Regions from separate parts of the Photobacterium sanguinicancri genome, predicted to be linked through region 4. Evidence: riboswitches for the same ligand, from Rfam matches in the RefSeq annotation. Region 4 holds a riboswitch; each other region holds the start of a gene.
The links. Region 4 has a riboswitch for thiamine pyrophosphate ahead of thiB (thiamine ABC transporter substrate binding subunit). Riboswitches for the same ligand answer to the same signal wherever they lie in the genome.

Region 1 (4,214 bases), on a different replicon from region 4:
GAGTCATCGATTCGCTTGCACTTGCGTTCACAGTGAATGTTGAACACAGCGCAACGAATAGCCAAAGCACAACAAAGTGCAATGACATTTTGCTTTTAGGCATGTCTAATTTTTCCTTAAAAAATGAATAATATGAGTGTTAGTTAAACGCTCTTATTCTCATTCTTTAAAGACACAAACCTTGAGATGGATCCGCCTACCCTTGTGAAGGATTGGCTCAGTGAATGGAGGGAAATACGGGACAGTACTTAGCAGCCACAATACGACTACAACGAGTATGAAGTACGTGAATATAGCTTGATCATTGACTTGGTGGTGATCAAAATTTATCAGGTGTTCTGATAAGTCACATTTATGGACAGATTGGCCGTCTTTAGATTGAGATTGAGATTGAGATGCACCATCAATAAAGCCGCTACCATCACCAATATTGTTTGCCTGCAGAACAGTAGAAATCGCAGAATCACTATTGCCATAGTTTACTTTACAACCTTGGATAAAACTCATATTACTGGCGAGACAGAAACAGATAACCCAACCCACTAATAATAGTGCGTTACGAGTTAGTTTATGTGTGTTTCGACTTGAGAGCATATCTAAACTACAGATGTCTATGTGATGGTAAACGTAGCAATATGACTGAACTAAAATAATAAAGTTCAATTTTTTCGCTGGGCCGATAAATTTCATGACTTAAAGCGATTGAATGTCGCAGAAAGCTTATTCAAAAAACTGGATAAATTAAAATGAGTAAGTTAATAATCTCCATGGCAATGACTAGTATCTACACTTTTCGGTCAACTTTTGCGCAAGCCGCGTATTTAATTTCGGTTGGGTTGATCCGCCCAGTAGTTTTGGATACGAGTTTAATGACTTACCATACCTGCGCCAATTTATGATTTGCTAATGCTTGCTTTTCCGAAACTCACTTCTGTCCATAAACAAGTTAAAACGATTACTCCCGAAACGTATTAGCATCAAAACAAGCCTCCTCACTTCCAGCCTATCTCGATTACGGTTAGCACGTTCCATTTAAATATCTGTGATAAATGAGGTAAATTCGCGCCGAATTAAAAATCTAGAATGAAGTATTCTCATGATCTCTGCCGCAATTTTCGAGACGGATTACGGAATTTAATGGGCAACACTTGGAAACACTGCCGCCCTAGATTTCGATAACCAAATTACATTAGTTTTATACCCACAAACTTTTTCAAAAAATCTGCGGGTATTAGCTTATCCAATCAAGTTGCGTACTGCTGTTCTCGGGCATTCGGCATGACAAATTGCCGAAACCAGTGCAATACTGTCGACGCCTGTCGCTATAACCGCATCAAGGTTTGATGCATTAATCCCGCCGATTGCCACTATAGGTAAGGAGCTTTGCGCGACGGCATTCGCCAGCCCGTCAATGCCCCACTCTTTTTGTATATTGGTTTTCGTCGGGGTCGCAAAGATTGCGCTCAGCCCGATGTAATCGATAGGTAAATGTTTGGCTTCAACCAGTTGCTGTTCATTTTCAACCGACAGTCCCAGTATCTTGTCTTTACCAATCAGCTGGCGTGCGATGTTAGCTGGCATATCTGACTGGCCCAGATGTACACCGTCGGCATCTACAGCCAAGGCCACATCGACACGATCATTAATAATTAGTGGAACCCCAGTGTCCTGCAAAATCGTTTTAACGGCTAAGGCTCTTTCAATAAAAGTACGTACATCACCATGCTTTTCTCGAACCTGTACCATAGTCACACCGCCAATGACGGCTTCTTTGACCACCGTTTTCATGGTTTCAAGATCTTGCAGATCATCAGTCACCAGATATAAACGACACGAACGCATTATTTCCTCCAAAACTAAGCCTCCAAAACTAAGCCTCCCAAACTAGGCCTGCCAAACTAAGCCAGCTTCAGACGCTGGATTAACGTTTCTTCATCAAGCTGATACAGGGTATCGAGCAAATTACACTGCAAGCTACCTGGGCCTTTCGACTGTTCGGCTGCGATTTCGCCCGCTACGCCAAGTATCGCCGCGGCTGCTAATCCCGTCTCTTCTCCGATAGCCGCAAAAGCACCAGTCAGTGCACTGAGAGTACACCCCATCCCTGTTACATAAGGCATCATGGCATGACCATTACGTAGCTGGCTCTGTCCTTCATTGGTGACAACAAAATCAATCTCACCTGAAATAACAACATTGCATTGATATTCTCGGCTCAGGAAACGCGCCGCATCCACTGCCGCTTCCGTGCTATCAAGCGCATCAACGCCTTTGTTTTGCCCTTTTTCACCTGCCAAGGAAATGATTTCAGAAGCATTGCCTCGAATAATCAACTTATTAGCTGCTTTGGCAAGCTGGCGGGAGGTGTCTGTTCGTAAGCGGCTAGCACCACAGCCAACAGGATCAAGCACTATCGTTTTATTATGAATATTTGCCTGCTCGACAGCGAACACCATACGTGGCACCCATTCGCTGTCCAATGTGCCGATATTAATGACCAAAGCACCAGCAAAAGACATCATTTCCGCCATTTCTTCACGAGAATGTGCCATGATCGGCGAAGCACCAATGGCCAGTAGCGCATTGGCAGTATTGTTCATTACGACATAGTTGGTCAGGTTCACAACCAGTGGTTTCTGCTCACGGACTGCATGCAGAGCGTTAATGATGGTTTGTGTGTTCATGTTTTCCCTCAGCGATTGCCATTATCAATTGCGGTAACGGATAGGAAGAACCTGAGGGAAGAAACTGATATGAATGCTGGGGCTGGATTGGCATATCTTGGTCCAGCCGAGCCAAGGATGTTGATAAATATAAATCAAACCATCATTCGCTAGACATATAGTTCCCTACGACAGTATTAACTGAATCAGGTTCTACGGGTCTCGCAACATGCGATCTCAGCCTTTCGGCCCCCCGACTATCTTTTCGAATAGTAACAAGCTCATTGAAAGAACAACAGATAAAACTAAATCATGTTTTAGTCTTCGCTGAGTACTCAGTGTTCCCTAGCGCTGTGCTGTCCCGGGCCAGCCCCGAGTCTACCCCAAGCTTCCTTTAAATAATCCACGAAAATCTGAACTTCAATGTCTATTGAGATAGCTAATAAAAAAGCCCCGCTTCACTCATAACATGAAACGGGGCTTTTCTCTGCTTAATTTCAAGCGCTCAATATCCGCTACCTAATCCCTATTCCATGGATAAATCTTTTCTGTGGTATGCTTTTGAAAAAACTCATAATTGTGCTGCATGAAGTCATCTTTTTTGAGTGCTTTAGGGTTCCACTGCTTAAGATCCAAATCAAAATCGAAATCAGGCGTAGTTAAGTGCAGCTGACTGAACTTACGTTTCGCTATTCTATAAACCACCGTGTTCGGCTCATGACAATCGAACATGATCTGTTGGTTTGGTTCATTGTTCACGCTCAGCATTCCTTGATAAGGCGACAAAGCGCTGCATGGCGTCTGCTTAATGAAGGTAAAAAGAAAATCGCCGTCATAAGTGGTGTTCAGGTAGATAACCAATTGACGATCCACATCGACTTGGCGAAATACCAGCTGTTTAGTATGCGGTGTACGCGCGCTCTGCATCGCGGTGGTATCAGGGCTAATCAGTTGGCTGTTTATCCATAACCAACCCATATCGTTTCTCATATAGGTTAATGCTCGATATGTCTGGTAGCCGAAATAGCTAAATATCAAGAGCCCTATCACGCAAAGAGTCAGCAAAATCTTCAACAACTTTGCCATTTAATTTGCCTCAGCCTGAACACAAACTTTACAGTGGTTCACCACGTTATTCATACCTCTACCCTGCGCTATATGGTTGTTACATTTAAAAAGTTAGCTATCACTTCAAAATGATACTTTATAACACAGTGTGAGTCTTTACCGCTTGGTGTCAACTGTTTACCTCTTGCTCGATAACAAACCAAGCCTGAAATCAATCATGAGCAAAGGAGTAATAAAGGGCCTTCTTTGATTTAGTCCAATTTGATTACTGATCAGGCATAAGATCTAATACAGCAGCCCCACGACAACACCAACCACAAAGATCACCAAGTATAAGCCCATGCGATTGTGGCTTTTATGGGCCGTGGTTGGTCTGATCTCTGGTTCAACTAGCAATTGCTGCGCATTCAAGGTGTGAAGGGTATAACTTAATGGATTCATCATTTTTTCCTGTACTCACATTTTGTTGTGGTTATTATTAGT
Region 2 (4,214 bases), on a different replicon from region 4:
ACAACATGAGAGACCGAATAATAGTTACCGATTTGCGCATTTGATAAGGCAGTTTCACCAACAGTAATACTGATTTGATAAGGCTTAAGTACAAAAAAATCCGATTCAACAGAACCGTCAGTTCTCGCGTGTACCAGGCAGTGCGCCGCTGTTAATACCCAATGGCTATCAATGATGGTTCCGCCGCACATCGGGTGCTCATTACTCACACTTAACCGAAGTGATGCCATCCATGGGTTTTCGGCAATGCTTGTATCACTGCCATCAATGATTCGAGGGGCAACCTCAAACTCTTGTGCATAAGAAGGAAATGAAACACCAGCTATTCCTAGCCCGATAGCTAGACAAATTGTCTTTTGAAACATGATTTTCTCACTACTAACATCCTTTTATTAGCAGAATCTAATCATATTAGTTACAAGCTCTAATCATCATTCCACCTGCTTTGCGAGATAAATCATTAAATAGAGTACAAACTTTACAACCTGTTATTACTAATAGTTATGTTTGCCGAACTTTGCCAAAAAAAAACCGTACACAGTATGTACGGTTATCTTTAGTGAAAATCAACACATTGAAAACACGTTTATGGGCAAGCAACTGCCTCAATATTTACTTGATTCAATCCCTGAATGCCTAACTCTGTTGCCAACGTTGGAAAAAACTTAGCATTCTCGTAAGCAGATTTAATATCAGTAATGTCAATCTTGTACACTTTCAGGTTCAATTGCTTCATTTCAGTCGGTGTACAGCTTTTCCCATCTTCGAAACACACTGGGTTAGTGGTATCAATTTTTGCGCATGATGACGAATGTGTGCCAATGCCGTAATTATCTAAATCACTTTTTGTTCCATTCGGAAACACATCTGGCAAAATATTCGCAAAATGGCTATCTGTTACCGCATAAGTACCATCATCTAAGCCAGTAACACCTTCAACATTTATGCTCTCGACTGCAAATACTTTAGTTTTGCCTGATAGAGTGTCTTTGATTTCTTCTTCTGTGCAGCCAAATAGGGCTACTAAGCTGATAAGTACAATGGCCTTTTTCATGTTCATCCTTTTTGTATGTTTTAATTATGTTGGTTGCTTGCTACTAAATATCGGCTAATTATGCTGTTTCTTGATAGGTTCATCATCAATTAACTGCATTTTTTTACTTTTGAACCATTTATGCTTTACTAAACCGTATGTCGCTACAATATAATTGTGTGATATATGCCCATATGCCTTCCAAATTCACTAAATGGTGGCATAATACGGCCTCACAAAATCTACGGACAATTTCTAATGACTATTGAAAATATTCTAAAACAACGCAGCGAATCTAAGTGTGAGCTTTGTTCTTCAGACAGCAACCTAAGTGTTTATGAAGTACCAGCATCACCGGATCAAACTGCAGGTTGTTGTGTAATGGTTTGTGATACTTGTCGTGGACAAATCGAAGATGCAGATACTGTTGAAGCTAACCACTGGCGTTGTCTAAATGACAGCATGTGGAGCCAAACTCCAGCTGTTCAAATCGTGTCTTACCGCATGCTTAACCGTCTTGCGACATCAGAATCTTGGGCTCAAGACCTTAAAGATATGATGTACATGGAAGAAGATATGGTTGAATGGGCTGAAAAAGGTATCGCTCTTGAAGAGCTAGAATCTATTCAAACTGTTGATGTTAACGGTACACCGCTTCAAGCTGGCGATAACGTAACTGTGATCAAAGATCTTCCAGTTAAAGGTTCTAGCCTAGTAGTTAAACAAGGTACTGCGGTACGTGGCATTCGTATGAATGACAACCCACTTCACATCAGTGGTAAAGCTGCAGGCACGACTATGGTGCTTATCGCTGCTTACTGTAAAAAAATGTAATTCAAACGAATTCATTATTTAAAGGCGCTTATTTAGCGCCTTTTTGCTATCTGCTCTCCGCTAGCCACTGACAGTAATAAATCACCTCTTCTCGATTTCGAAGCCTCAGTTAGCAACCATTCAAACTGATTAACACAGTACTCTTCTGCTATGTTTTTTCTATTTTACTCATGATTAATACCAATTAATCTAGGGTAAGGGGTAGATGATCCGTGCGATTACGTTATAATCCCAGCCATACAAAATGCTAAACATATTGATATTTTCAGTATGTTATTGAAAGTTAGTCGGGGGGCCTTAGGCTGAGACTGCAAGATACGATGAGTATCAAATGCGGGACCCGTTGAACCTGATCCAGTTAACACTGACGTAGGGAACTAACAGCTGTGTCCCCTATTTCGATCACTCAAGATCGCTCTACAGGCACCTGTTATCCCTATATCAATTTTTAGGGATAAATTATGGTAACGCCATCTAAAACACCAATTACTTTAACCATCGCAGGCTCAGACAGTGGCGGTGGTGCCGGTATTCAAGCTGATATAAAAGCAATTTCTGCCACAGGTGGTTATGCTTGTTCTGTTATCACTGCGCTAACCGCTCAAAATACCCTAGGTGTCAGCGGTATATTTGCCATACCACCTGAATTTGTTGAACAACAACTTGATGCTGTCTTTTCTGATTTAGATGTAAAAGCAGTCAAAATCGGCATGTTAAGCGATACTAAGATCATCGCAATGGTGGCCAAAAAACTTCAACAATATCAGCCGAAACACCTAGTTATTGACCCTGTCATGGTCGCCACTAGCGGTGATTTATTATTACAGCAAGATGCTATTTCTACGCTGAAAGAAACCCTACTCCCCCTTGCCGATGTTATCACCCCTAACCTACCTGAAGCTGCAGCATTGCTAGGCTGTACAGTGCCTCAAACCGAAGCTGAGATGGATGCGTTAATCGAAGAAATGCGACAGCTCAATACAAAGACCGTCTTATTAAAAGGCGGACATTTAGAGCAAAGTGAGACCAGTACCGATCTGCTCATCACCGCCGATGATGTTTATCGTTTTAGCACCCAGCGCATTCAAACCAATAATACTCATGGTACAGGCTGCACGCTTTCAGCCGCAATTGCCTCTTACCTTGCTCAAGACCATGATTTAGTCACGGCAGTTACTCACGCTAAAGGCTACATTTCACACGCCATATCCCATGCTGATTCGCTACAAATAGGATCGGGGCACGGCCCAGTTCATCACTTCTTTGCTGGTCATTTTGATCCAACGGCATAAGAAGTATGAGATCAGATATGACAACTCTAATTCAGCCATTACCCACACAAGCAGGTGTCGCAGTGACACTCACTCAGTGTCAATTACGCTATAACACCAGTGATAAACCGCTCTTTACACAGCTAAACCTCACGCTACCAAAAGGCCAGTGGAGTTGTATTTTAGGTAAAAGTGGTTGCGGTAAAACATCGTTATTACGCTTATTGGCAGGCTTACTGGATGAACAAGCCGATTGGCAAGGCGTATTAACGGCATCTGACCAGCAACCCATAGATGATCGCGTGGCATACATGGCGCAGCAAGACCTGCTGTTGCCTTGGTTATCGGTACTTGAGAATGTTTGTTTAAGCTCTCGCTTTAACCCAGAACAATCCGCAGAAAGTAGCCAAGTTCGGGCGTGTGAATTACTTAACCATGTGGGCCTTGGCGATCATATCCATGCTCGCCCTGAAAGCTTATCAGGCGGTATGCGCCAACGCGTTGCACTTGCCCGCACACTACTGCAAGACAAGCCGATTGTGTTAATGGATGAGCCTTTTTCGGCGTTAGATGCCGTGACACGCCATAAATTACAAACGCTGGCCGCGACCTTATTAAAAGATAAAACCGTCTTGTTAATCACCCATGATCCACAAGAAGCGTTACGGCTTGGTGACCAAATATTGCTGATGTCGGGTTCACCCGCGACCATGGTCTCGCTCCCTACCCCACAAGGTCAGGCTCCGCGTAATTACAGCGCAGAACTCGCACAACACCAACAAAGTATTATCACGCGTTTGGAGCAAGATTATGGTTAATCATCCTCAAATTGCTTTACAAAAAGCGGCTTTGCAGAAAACGGGGCGACCAAAAAACAGACAAGCAAAATCGTGGACGAATGCGGTATCACACCCTGTGATTCGTCTGATGATCAGCACAGCTATCATCGTGGGATTATGGCAATTAGCGGTTGTTGTATTTGAACTACCCAGCTTTATTCTACCGACACCTCTGGCTGTTTTTTACAAACTGCTTCAGCGCTATGACGTGTTGTTTTATCACGCATCAGTCACCGC
Region 3 (4,214 bases), 360 kb from region 4:
GTATGCGCGGGCAGTGATCGGATCAAGACTCAAGTTAAATTGGTCTTCCCAACGGAATTCAAAGCGGGCTTTTGATAGGGCGTTATCACGGACTTGTGCACCAGGGTGACCTTTCGCAAGATCGGCGGCATGAGCACACAGCTTATAAGTGATCAGGCCAACTTTAACGTCTTCTTTATTCGGTAAGCCAAGGTGCTCTTTAGGCGTAACGTAACAGAGCATGGCACAGCCGTACCAACCTATCATGGCAGCACCAATACCCGAGGTAATGTGATCGTAACCAGGGGCAATATCGGTAGTCAGCGGGCCTAATGTATAGAAAGGGGCTTCATGGCAGTGCTTAAGTTGCTCTTCCATGTTTTCTTTAATCATGTGCATTGGGACATGACCCGGGCCTTCGATCATCACCTGTACATCGTATTCCCAAGCTACTTTCGTTAACTCACCTAGGGTGCGTAGCTCACTAAATTGTGCTTCATCGTTCGCATCGGCCACAGAGCCTGGACGCAAGCCATCGCCTAACGAGAGTGAAATATCGTACTTGGCACAAATTTCACAGATCTCACGGAAATGAAGGTACAAGAAACTTTCTTCATGGTGAGCCAGACACCACTTCGCCATGATAGAACCACCGCGAGACACTATGCCAGTCACGCGTTTTGCCGTCATAGGCACATAGCGCAGCAATACACCCGCATGAATAGTAAAGTAATCGACCCCTTGCTCAGCTTGTTCTAGTAACGTATCGCGGAAAACGTCCCAAGTGAGGTTTTCGGCGATGCCATTCACTTTTTCAAGCGCTTGGTACATCGGCACTGTGCCAATAGGGACAGGGCTATTGCGAATGATCCACTCGCGTGTTTCGTGAATATTACGCCCTGTCGATAAATCCATCACAGTATCGCCGCCCCAACGGGTCGACCACACTAACTTCTCGACTTCTTCTTCAATAGAAGAGCTCACTGAAGAGTTGCCGATATTGGCATTCACTTTAACTAAGAAGTTACGGCCAATGATCATTGGCTCTGATTCAGGGTGATTAATATTGGCAGGGATGATTGCTCGACCTTCAGCAATTTCTTTACGAACAAACTCAGCTGAAATTTCTTCTGGTAGATTAGCGCCAAAATTCATACCGGGGTGCTGATGATTCAACACTTCATCACGGTATTTAGCGCGTCCCATATTCTCGCGAATCGCGATGTATTCCATTTCAGGCGTTATCACACCTTGGCGCGCATAATGCAGCTGAGTAACACGTTGCCCTTCTTTTGCACGACGAATACGCGCTCGCTCACCAAAGCGAAGGTCATCTAGAGTGTCATCAGCAAGACGCTCTTTAGAATAAATGGAACTCAGGCCATCAAGCAGGTTGGTATCGTTACGTTCAGCGATCCAAGCCTCTCGCACTTTTGGCAATCCCGCATAGATATCGATATCTTGCTCGGGATCAGTGTAGAAGCCAGAAGTATCGTACACACGGATCGCTTCATTCGGTTCTAAGATAGGCTGATCTTTAGTTCCGCCCACTAAGCTATCGGCCAGTGCAATTTCTCGCATCGGTACTTGGATATCAGGGCGACTACCTTCGATATATACCTTCTGGGAGTTCGGGTATGGTTGGGCGGTAAGTGAATCTATAAATTGTTTAGCTTCCAGTCTCGCTTGTTTGCGAATCGACATAGCAAAATCCTTACGGTTCCATGGTTGGGATATTTGCTTGACGGATTGGTGCATAAACAAGAGGCGTACACGTAGGGTGTGCAGCATCATCTGACAGCTTAACGGTGATGAAAGGAAATACAGGTACCGTTAAACAGAAGATTTTCTCTTGTTCCCTTCGCAGGTATTAGCCTGATCAGGTTCTACGGATCCCGCAATGCGGTCTCAGCCAAATGGCACTCCGACAAGTTTCAGCAAGGAGTATAGGGAAGGGAAGAAAGCGCAGCAAGGAAGAAACCAATAAATTTGGCCTAAGCACCATAAAAAAGAAAGGCTGCAAAAGCAGCCCCAACTATTATTTTGAAAATTTCTTCACTAATGCTTTGAGTAATGATGAATGCGTCTCTCTCAATTCACCCAGCTTATGAGTGATTTTAGGAGCACCTTCATCATCAAAAAGTTTTGGTACAGCGACACGCTGTGAAGAGTAAATTCCAGTATGACCACTAAAGTAATACGCGGTATAACAGGCTATTGCGAAATACAGCATATGGTCAGCACCAAACAACTCAACCCCCATAATGGTACAAGCCAGTGGTGTATTGGTCGCAGCAGCAAAAACTGCTAAAAAGCCAAGCGCGGCAAATAAATCAACGGGCGCCCCAAGTAGCCAAGCCATGGTGTTACCAAGCGTAGCCCCCACAAAGAACAGTGGTGTAACTTCACCACCCTTATAACCTGCGGCCAAAGTAATTGCGGTTAATAACAACTTCAAAGCCCAGCTATACCATTCTGCGCCACCTTCTTGAAACGCGCTTAAAATACTAACGCCCCCTTCACGAGTGCTATAAACACCAAGGCCGATATAATCGTAATTACCAATCCACTGGGTTAGGCCAATCACAATCAAGCCTCCCGTTACGACGATCACATAGGGGTTCTTAAGGGTCGCTTTAAAGATATCTTTAAACGCATGGGTCAACTCACCAAACAAATAGCCAGCTAAGCCAAACGCAACTGAACCAATAATAATTTTAACCATTAACCAAAGATCAACCTTGAGTACCTGATCAAATAAGGTGATATTTTGAAGAAAATCGATTCGGTAGTGAGTGTGGTGAGCCCCTAATGCAGAGCAGACAAAGTCAGCAAGAATAGCAGCAAATAAGGCGGGGATGATGGCATCGTAACGCAGTCGGCCAATTGCCAATACTTCCAATGCAAAAATAGCCCCCGTTAATGGAGTACCAAAAACAGCACCAAAGCCAGCCGCAACACCAGAAATCAAAATAAGCCGAGTATCGGCTTCATTCAACTTAAAGAGACGAGCAAGCCAGTGTGTGGTTGCGCCACCAATTTGCACCGCCGTACCTTCTCGACCCGCCGAACCACCAAATAAATGTGTAATAACCGTCGTAATTAATACCAAGGGGCCCATACGTGTTGGGATCCCTGCACCCGGTTGGTGAATTTCATCCATGATAAGGTTATTGCCACCTTCGGAGTTTTTACCCAAGTTACGATAGCAATAGACAATCACAATACCCGCTAAGGGCAATAAATAAATCAACCAAGGGTTATCAACACGAGTCGCTGTCGCTGTACTTAATATCCACAAAAAGAACGCATTTAGTGAACCAACAAGGATAGCAACAGGAGTAATCAGAAGTGTCCAGCGAATGATCTGGATAAATATTTTAGGATTTGCACTTAGAGGGTGAGCCATACTATCTCTGTTTATCTCTTAATGAATTTTTAAGGATAGACAATATGATAGTTAATTACCCCACCATAGATAGATCTATCCTAACTATAGCAGGAGTCATTATCTCAGTATGAGCGGTTAAGGTGGAACTCCATCACCCGTGATCGGCTCGATCGCCGTTCAGCGAATAAATCCTACTCTCAAATACAAACAACAACAAGACCAAGATCAATAGATAATAATAAAAATAAAATTTGAGGCGACAGAAACGAAAAAGGCTCTAGCATTTCTGCTAGAGCCTTAAAGATGGCAGGGGTGGAGAGATTCGAACTCCCAACACGCGGATTTGGAATCCGCTGCTCTGCCAATTGGAGCTACACCCCTATTAGTTATTTTAAAGACTTAACTCTGTCTAAATAAGTGGCGGAGCGGACGGGACTCGAACCCGCGACCCCCGGCGTGACAGGCCGGTATTCTAACCAACTGAACTACCGCTCCACACGGTGATAAACAGTTGCCTGTCTATCCGATAAATGTCGTTCAATACACTTATCTAAATTTAAAGCCTGGCGATGACCTACTCTCACATGGGGAGACCCCACACTACCATCGGCGCTATTACGTTTCACTACTGAGTTCGGCATGGGATCAGGTGGGTCCATAATGCTATGGTCGCCAAGCAAATTCGGTTTATCTTACGCCGTTGGCGGAAGATACAATCTGGGAAAATCTAACTAGTTACAATATCGTTCTTAACACGCATTCAAGCGTTTATGGAGTCCGTAAAACCCCTTGGGTGTTGTATGGTTAAGCCTCACGGGCAATTAGTACAGGTTAGCTCAATGCC
Region 4 (4,214 bases):
CGCCGCCGCCGCTATCGCGAAAGGGCGCAAAGTCGCCGCCAATGTTCAAGCACTCGTTGTTCCGGGATCTGAGCAAGTCAAAGCCCAAGCAGAACAAGAAGGGTTGGATAAAATTTTCATCGATGCCGGCTTTGAATGGCGCCTACCAGGCTGCTCGATGTGTCTAGCGATGAACAACGACCGCCTAGGGCCAAAAGAGCGCTGCGCCTCCACCAGCAACCGTAACTTTGAAGGTCGCCAAGGCCGTGATGGCCGTACCCACCTTGTCAGCCCTGCAATGGCAGCGGCGGCAGCGTGTGCTGGCCATTTTGTAGATATTCGCGACTTAGACAGCGCAACGGCATAATCGAGAGGAAGATAACAATGGCAGGTTTTAAACAACATACAGGCTTGGTCGTGCCGCTAGATACCGCGAATATCGATACCGACGCAATCATTCCTAAGCAATTTCTACAAAAAGTGACGCGCACAGGCTTTGGTAAACACTTGTTCCATGACTGGCGTTTTCTTGATGATGCAGGTAAGCAAGCGAACCCTGAGTTTGTGATGAATGCGCCTCGCTACCAAGGTGCAAGTATTTTACTTGCACGTGAGAACTTCGGTTGCGGCTCTTCGCGTGAACATGCACCTTGGGCGCTAGCAGATTACGGTATTCAAGTGATGATCGCGCCAAGCTTTGCCGACATTTTTTACGGTAACTCCATAAACAATCAAATGGTTCCAGTACGCTTAACCGAGCACGAAGTTGATGAGATTTTTCAATTTGTTGAAAGTACCGAAGGCGCAGAGATCAACGTTGATTTGGAAAAGATGTTAGTGATTGCTAACAACAAACAATACCATTTCGAGATTGATGAGTTCCGCCGTCACTGCTTATTGAACGGCTTAGATAACATCGGGCTAACGCTGCAACATGAAGATAAAATTGCGGCTTACGAAGATAATATTCCTGAATTTTTAAAGTAAATATTACGTTTGTTAGTATTTACTGACTCAATTACATCAGTGTCACAACACCCTGCGTTAGTGGGGTGTTGTTCTATTTAACGCTTTACCCAACACTCTCATTCAACCGATTGTAAAACCTGCAATAAAAAGCCCGTCACCTCGGTCTATAGTTGTTAGGTTATTACTGATTAAAAAGGTTGATTATGCAGTCTCGTCTTTTACTTACCTTTCATCTTGTTTTTGCGGCATTCATTTTTCTCGTCAGTAGCACTGTGTTCGCAGCTCCCAAAGCGGATTTATGGTCATATTGGCAAAGCAGTAATGAAGCCAACAGCATGCCAATCAACCATCAATTATGGCAACAGACGCTCAACCGCCACATAGTGCAGCAGGGCGATCAAACGCTATTTAGCTATAACCAAGTCGATCAAGAGGGAAAGTGGCAGCTCGATCGCTACGTTCGCGAAATGAGTAAAATCAATCCTTTAAAATACCGTAAGGCGGAGCAATTTGCCTATTGGGTCAACCTCTACAATGCTCTCACAGTACAACTCATTGTTGATAATTACCCAATCAAGTCGATAACGAAGATCGGTGGGTTGTTTAGCTTTGGGCCGTGGGATGATGACGTCGTGACCGTGAACGGCAAAAAGCTCACTTTAAATGATATTGAGCACCGAATCTTACGTCCGATTTGGCAAGACAACCGTATTCATTATGCGGTGAACTGCGCTAGCCTAGGTTGCCCTAATCTACAAGTACATGCCTTCACTGCCAGCAATAGTGACCACTTACTTGATCTCGCCGCCAAGCAATTCATCAATAGTAAAAAAGGCGTTATCAGCACGAATAACAAGACCCAACTGTCGTCTATATACGATTGGTATCAAGCTGACTTCGGCAATACGGCGCAGCTCCAGCGACACCTGAATCAATACCGCACCACTCCAGTGACACTGAAAAATATCGATTATGATTACGACTGGGCACTGAACGAGGCAAAATAATGCCAATCATTGTCCCCGTCCCCTAGCAACACCACGCTTGCACCATTACAATGACGACGTTCTCATTGGGGAGCTAACAAGAAGGCTTACGCTTTCTTCAGCTGAGATTGCACACGCAGAACCCACAGAACCTGAACCAGCTAATACTGGCGTAGGAATTGAGAAGTCGCTAAGTACTGTTTATCTAGCCAGATACTCCCTTAAGCCACCTTTTTCTCAACCCTCGCTCATTTGATTTATTGCCAGCAGGATGCAACGGCATCAGGAGCGCTTTGTGAAAAAACTACTACCTCTACTGACTTTAACGCTTGCGACCAGCAGTGTATTTGCCGCCGAACAAGACGCAAAAGCAACATTAACTGTGTACACCTATGGCTCATTTGCCTCTGATTGGGGCCCCGGTCCTGCGATTAAAAAAGCATTTGAAGCCGAGTGTGACTGTACGTTGAATTTAGTCGCGCTAGATGATGGCGTCTCAATTTTAAATCGTGTTCGCCTTGAAGGCCGAAACAGCAAAGCCGATATTCTATTGGGACTCGATAACAACCTTATCGAAGAAGCAAAAAAAACCGGTTTATTAGCGCAGCACAAAGTCGATACCAGCAAGGTTATCTTGCCTAATGGCTGGAATGACAACACCTTCGTACCTTACGATTACGGTTACTTTGCGTTTGTTTACGACAGCACTAAACTGAAAAACCCGCCAAAGAGCTTAAAAGAATTAGTGGAACGTGACGATCTATCGATCCTTTACCAAGATCCTCGTACTTCCACCCCTGGACAAGGTTTGATGCTATGGATGAAGTCAGTGTATGGCGATCAATCCACCAATGCATGGCAGCAAATGGCAAAGAAAACAGTGACCGTCACCAAAGGCTGGTCTGAAGCATATAGCATGTTCCTCAAAGGCGAAGCTGATATGGTGTTGTCATACACCACCTCTCCGGCTTACCACATCATCGCTGAACAGAAGAATCAATATATCGCCGCAGATTTCAGTGAAGGGCATTACATGCAAGTAGAAGTGGCCGCCAAGCTCAAAAATAGCCCACACCCCAAGTTAGCCGATCAATTTATGGATTTCATTGTTAGTGATGGCTTCCAATCCAATATGGCAACAGGTAATTGGATGTATCCAGTGACATCCCAGCCGCTTCCTGATGGTTTCAACCAATTAACTGTACCTGAAAAAGCACTGGAGTTTGATGCTACTGAGGTTGCTAAACAGCGCCGTAGCTGGATCCGCGAATGGCAACATGCGTTAACGCAATAAAGGCATATCTCGTTTGAACACTCGCTTTACCTCGTTACTACCCGGCATTACCGCTGCTGGGTGCATCTTGGCGTTAATGGTATTAGCCATTAGCGCCCTACTCGGCCAAGCCGACGAATTATCACCTCTCACTTTATGGCACGACCCCTATTTACGCCACGTTACTGGGTTTAGTTTCTACCAAGCATTCCTATCAACCCTATTAAGTGTTGTTCCCGCGATTCCCGTCGCCTATGCACTTTCTCGCCGCCAATTTATTGGACGAGCTCTATTACTGCGTATCTTTGCCATGACGCTGGTACTACCCGTCTTGGTCGCGGTGTTTGGTTTACTGTCGATATACGGTAAAAGTGGCTTAATTAATCAATGGCTTGCCGCTATTGGTGTAGATATCCAGCTCAATATTTATGGTTTAAGCGGGATCTTACTGGCCCACATCTTTTTAAACCTCCCCCTTGCCGTGCGTTTGTTACTGCAAAGTTTAGAAGGGATCCCTCACGAGCAACATCAGCTCGCCGCACATTTAGGTATTACTGGGTGGGACAAATTTCGCTTAGTGGCGTGGCCTCGATTACAGCAGCAATTACCGCACGTGATCGGCTTAATCTTTATGCTGTGTTTCACTAGTTTTGCGGTGATCATGTCGCTCGGTGGCGGACCAAAAGCCACCACCATCGAGCTTGCGATTTACCAAGCCCTACGTTACGACTTTGACCTAGCAGCGGGAGCCTTATTGGCATTGTGGCAAATGCTACTGTGTTGCTCATTAGTGTTAGCATCACAACGTTTTGCTAAACCGTTAGCCACCCTTAGCGGTACAGTGAATCAAGATCCTCACAACTACCAAGATAGGTGGCATAGTAAACTTTGGGACGGCTTATGGATTGGCGGTGGGATCTTACTGGTTGCCCCACCCTTACTGTCGGTGATCATTTCAGGCATTAATCAACAGCTCATTAGCCAACTGAGCTCACCTGCATTATGGC

Region 1: linked by a shared signal. The riboswitch ahead of thiM (hydroxyethylthiazole kinase) and the one ahead of thiB (thiamine ABC transporter substrate binding subunit) in region 4 are both predicted to bind thiamine pyrophosphate.
Region 2: linked by a shared signal. The riboswitch ahead of thiD (bifunctional hydroxymethylpyrimidine kinase/phosphomethylpyrimidine kinase) and the one ahead of thiB (thiamine ABC transporter substrate binding subunit) in region 4 are both predicted to bind thiamine pyrophosphate.
Region 3: linked by a shared signal. The riboswitch ahead of thiC (phosphomethylpyrimidine synthase ThiC) and the one ahead of thiB (thiamine ABC transporter substrate binding subunit) in region 4 are both predicted to bind thiamine pyrophosphate.

Annotation. Positions count from the first base shown of each region.
Region 1 covers NZ_AP024851.1:1,430,400-1,434,613, forward strand. The annotation lists gene OCU87_RS23320 (protein-disulfide reductase DsbD family protein) at 1-103, opposite strand, end outside; gene thiE (thiamine phosphate synthase) at 1,237-1,842, opposite strand; gene thiM (hydroxyethylthiazole kinase) at 1,899-2,684, opposite strand; TPP riboswitch at 2,830-2,929, opposite strand; gene OCU87_RS23335 (hypothetical protein) at 3,183-3,653, opposite strand; gene OCU87_RS23340 (hypothetical protein) at 4,017-4,175, opposite strand.
Region 2 covers NZ_AP024851.1:1,003,251-1,007,464, forward strand. The annotation lists gene OCU87_RS21500 (S1 family peptidase) at 1-365, opposite strand, end outside; gene OCU87_RS21505 (hypothetical protein) at 587-1,054, opposite strand; gene OCU87_RS21510 (PhnA domain-containing protein) at 1,292-1,867, shown strand; TPP riboswitch at 2,146-2,260, shown strand; gene thiD (bifunctional hydroxymethylpyrimidine kinase/phosphomethylpyrimidine kinase) at 2,329-3,159, shown strand; gene OCU87_RS21520 (ABC transporter ATP-binding protein) at 3,177-3,956, shown strand; partial or broken gene OCU87_RS21525 (ABC transporter permease) at 4,051-4,214, shown strand, end outside.
Region 3 covers NZ_AP024850.1:3,624,368-3,628,581, forward strand. The annotation lists gene thiC (phosphomethylpyrimidine synthase ThiC) at 1-1,683, opposite strand, end outside; TPP riboswitch at 1,819-1,916, opposite strand; gene OCU87_RS16695 (voltage-gated chloride channel family protein) at 2,018-3,388, opposite strand; fluoride riboswitch at 3,472-3,535, opposite strand; tRNA gene OCU87_RS16700 (tRNA-Trp) at 3,675-3,751, opposite strand; tRNA gene OCU87_RS16705 (tRNA-Asp) at 3,789-3,865, opposite strand; rRNA gene rrf (5S ribosomal RNA) at 3,932-4,047, opposite strand; rRNA gene OCU87_RS16715 (23S ribosomal RNA) at 4,171-4,214, opposite strand, start outside.
Region 4 covers NZ_AP024850.1:3,262,596-3,266,809, forward strand. The annotation lists gene leuC (3-isopropylmalate dehydratase large subunit) at 1-346, shown strand, start outside; gene leuD (3-isopropylmalate dehydratase small subunit) at 364-966, shown strand; gene OCU87_RS14960 (DUF547 domain-containing protein) at 1,152-1,955, shown strand; TPP riboswitch at 2,012-2,130, shown strand; gene thiB (thiamine ABC transporter substrate binding subunit) at 2,230-3,228, shown strand; gene thiP (thiamine/thiamine pyrophosphate ABC transporter permease ThiP) at 3,242-4,214, shown strand, end outside.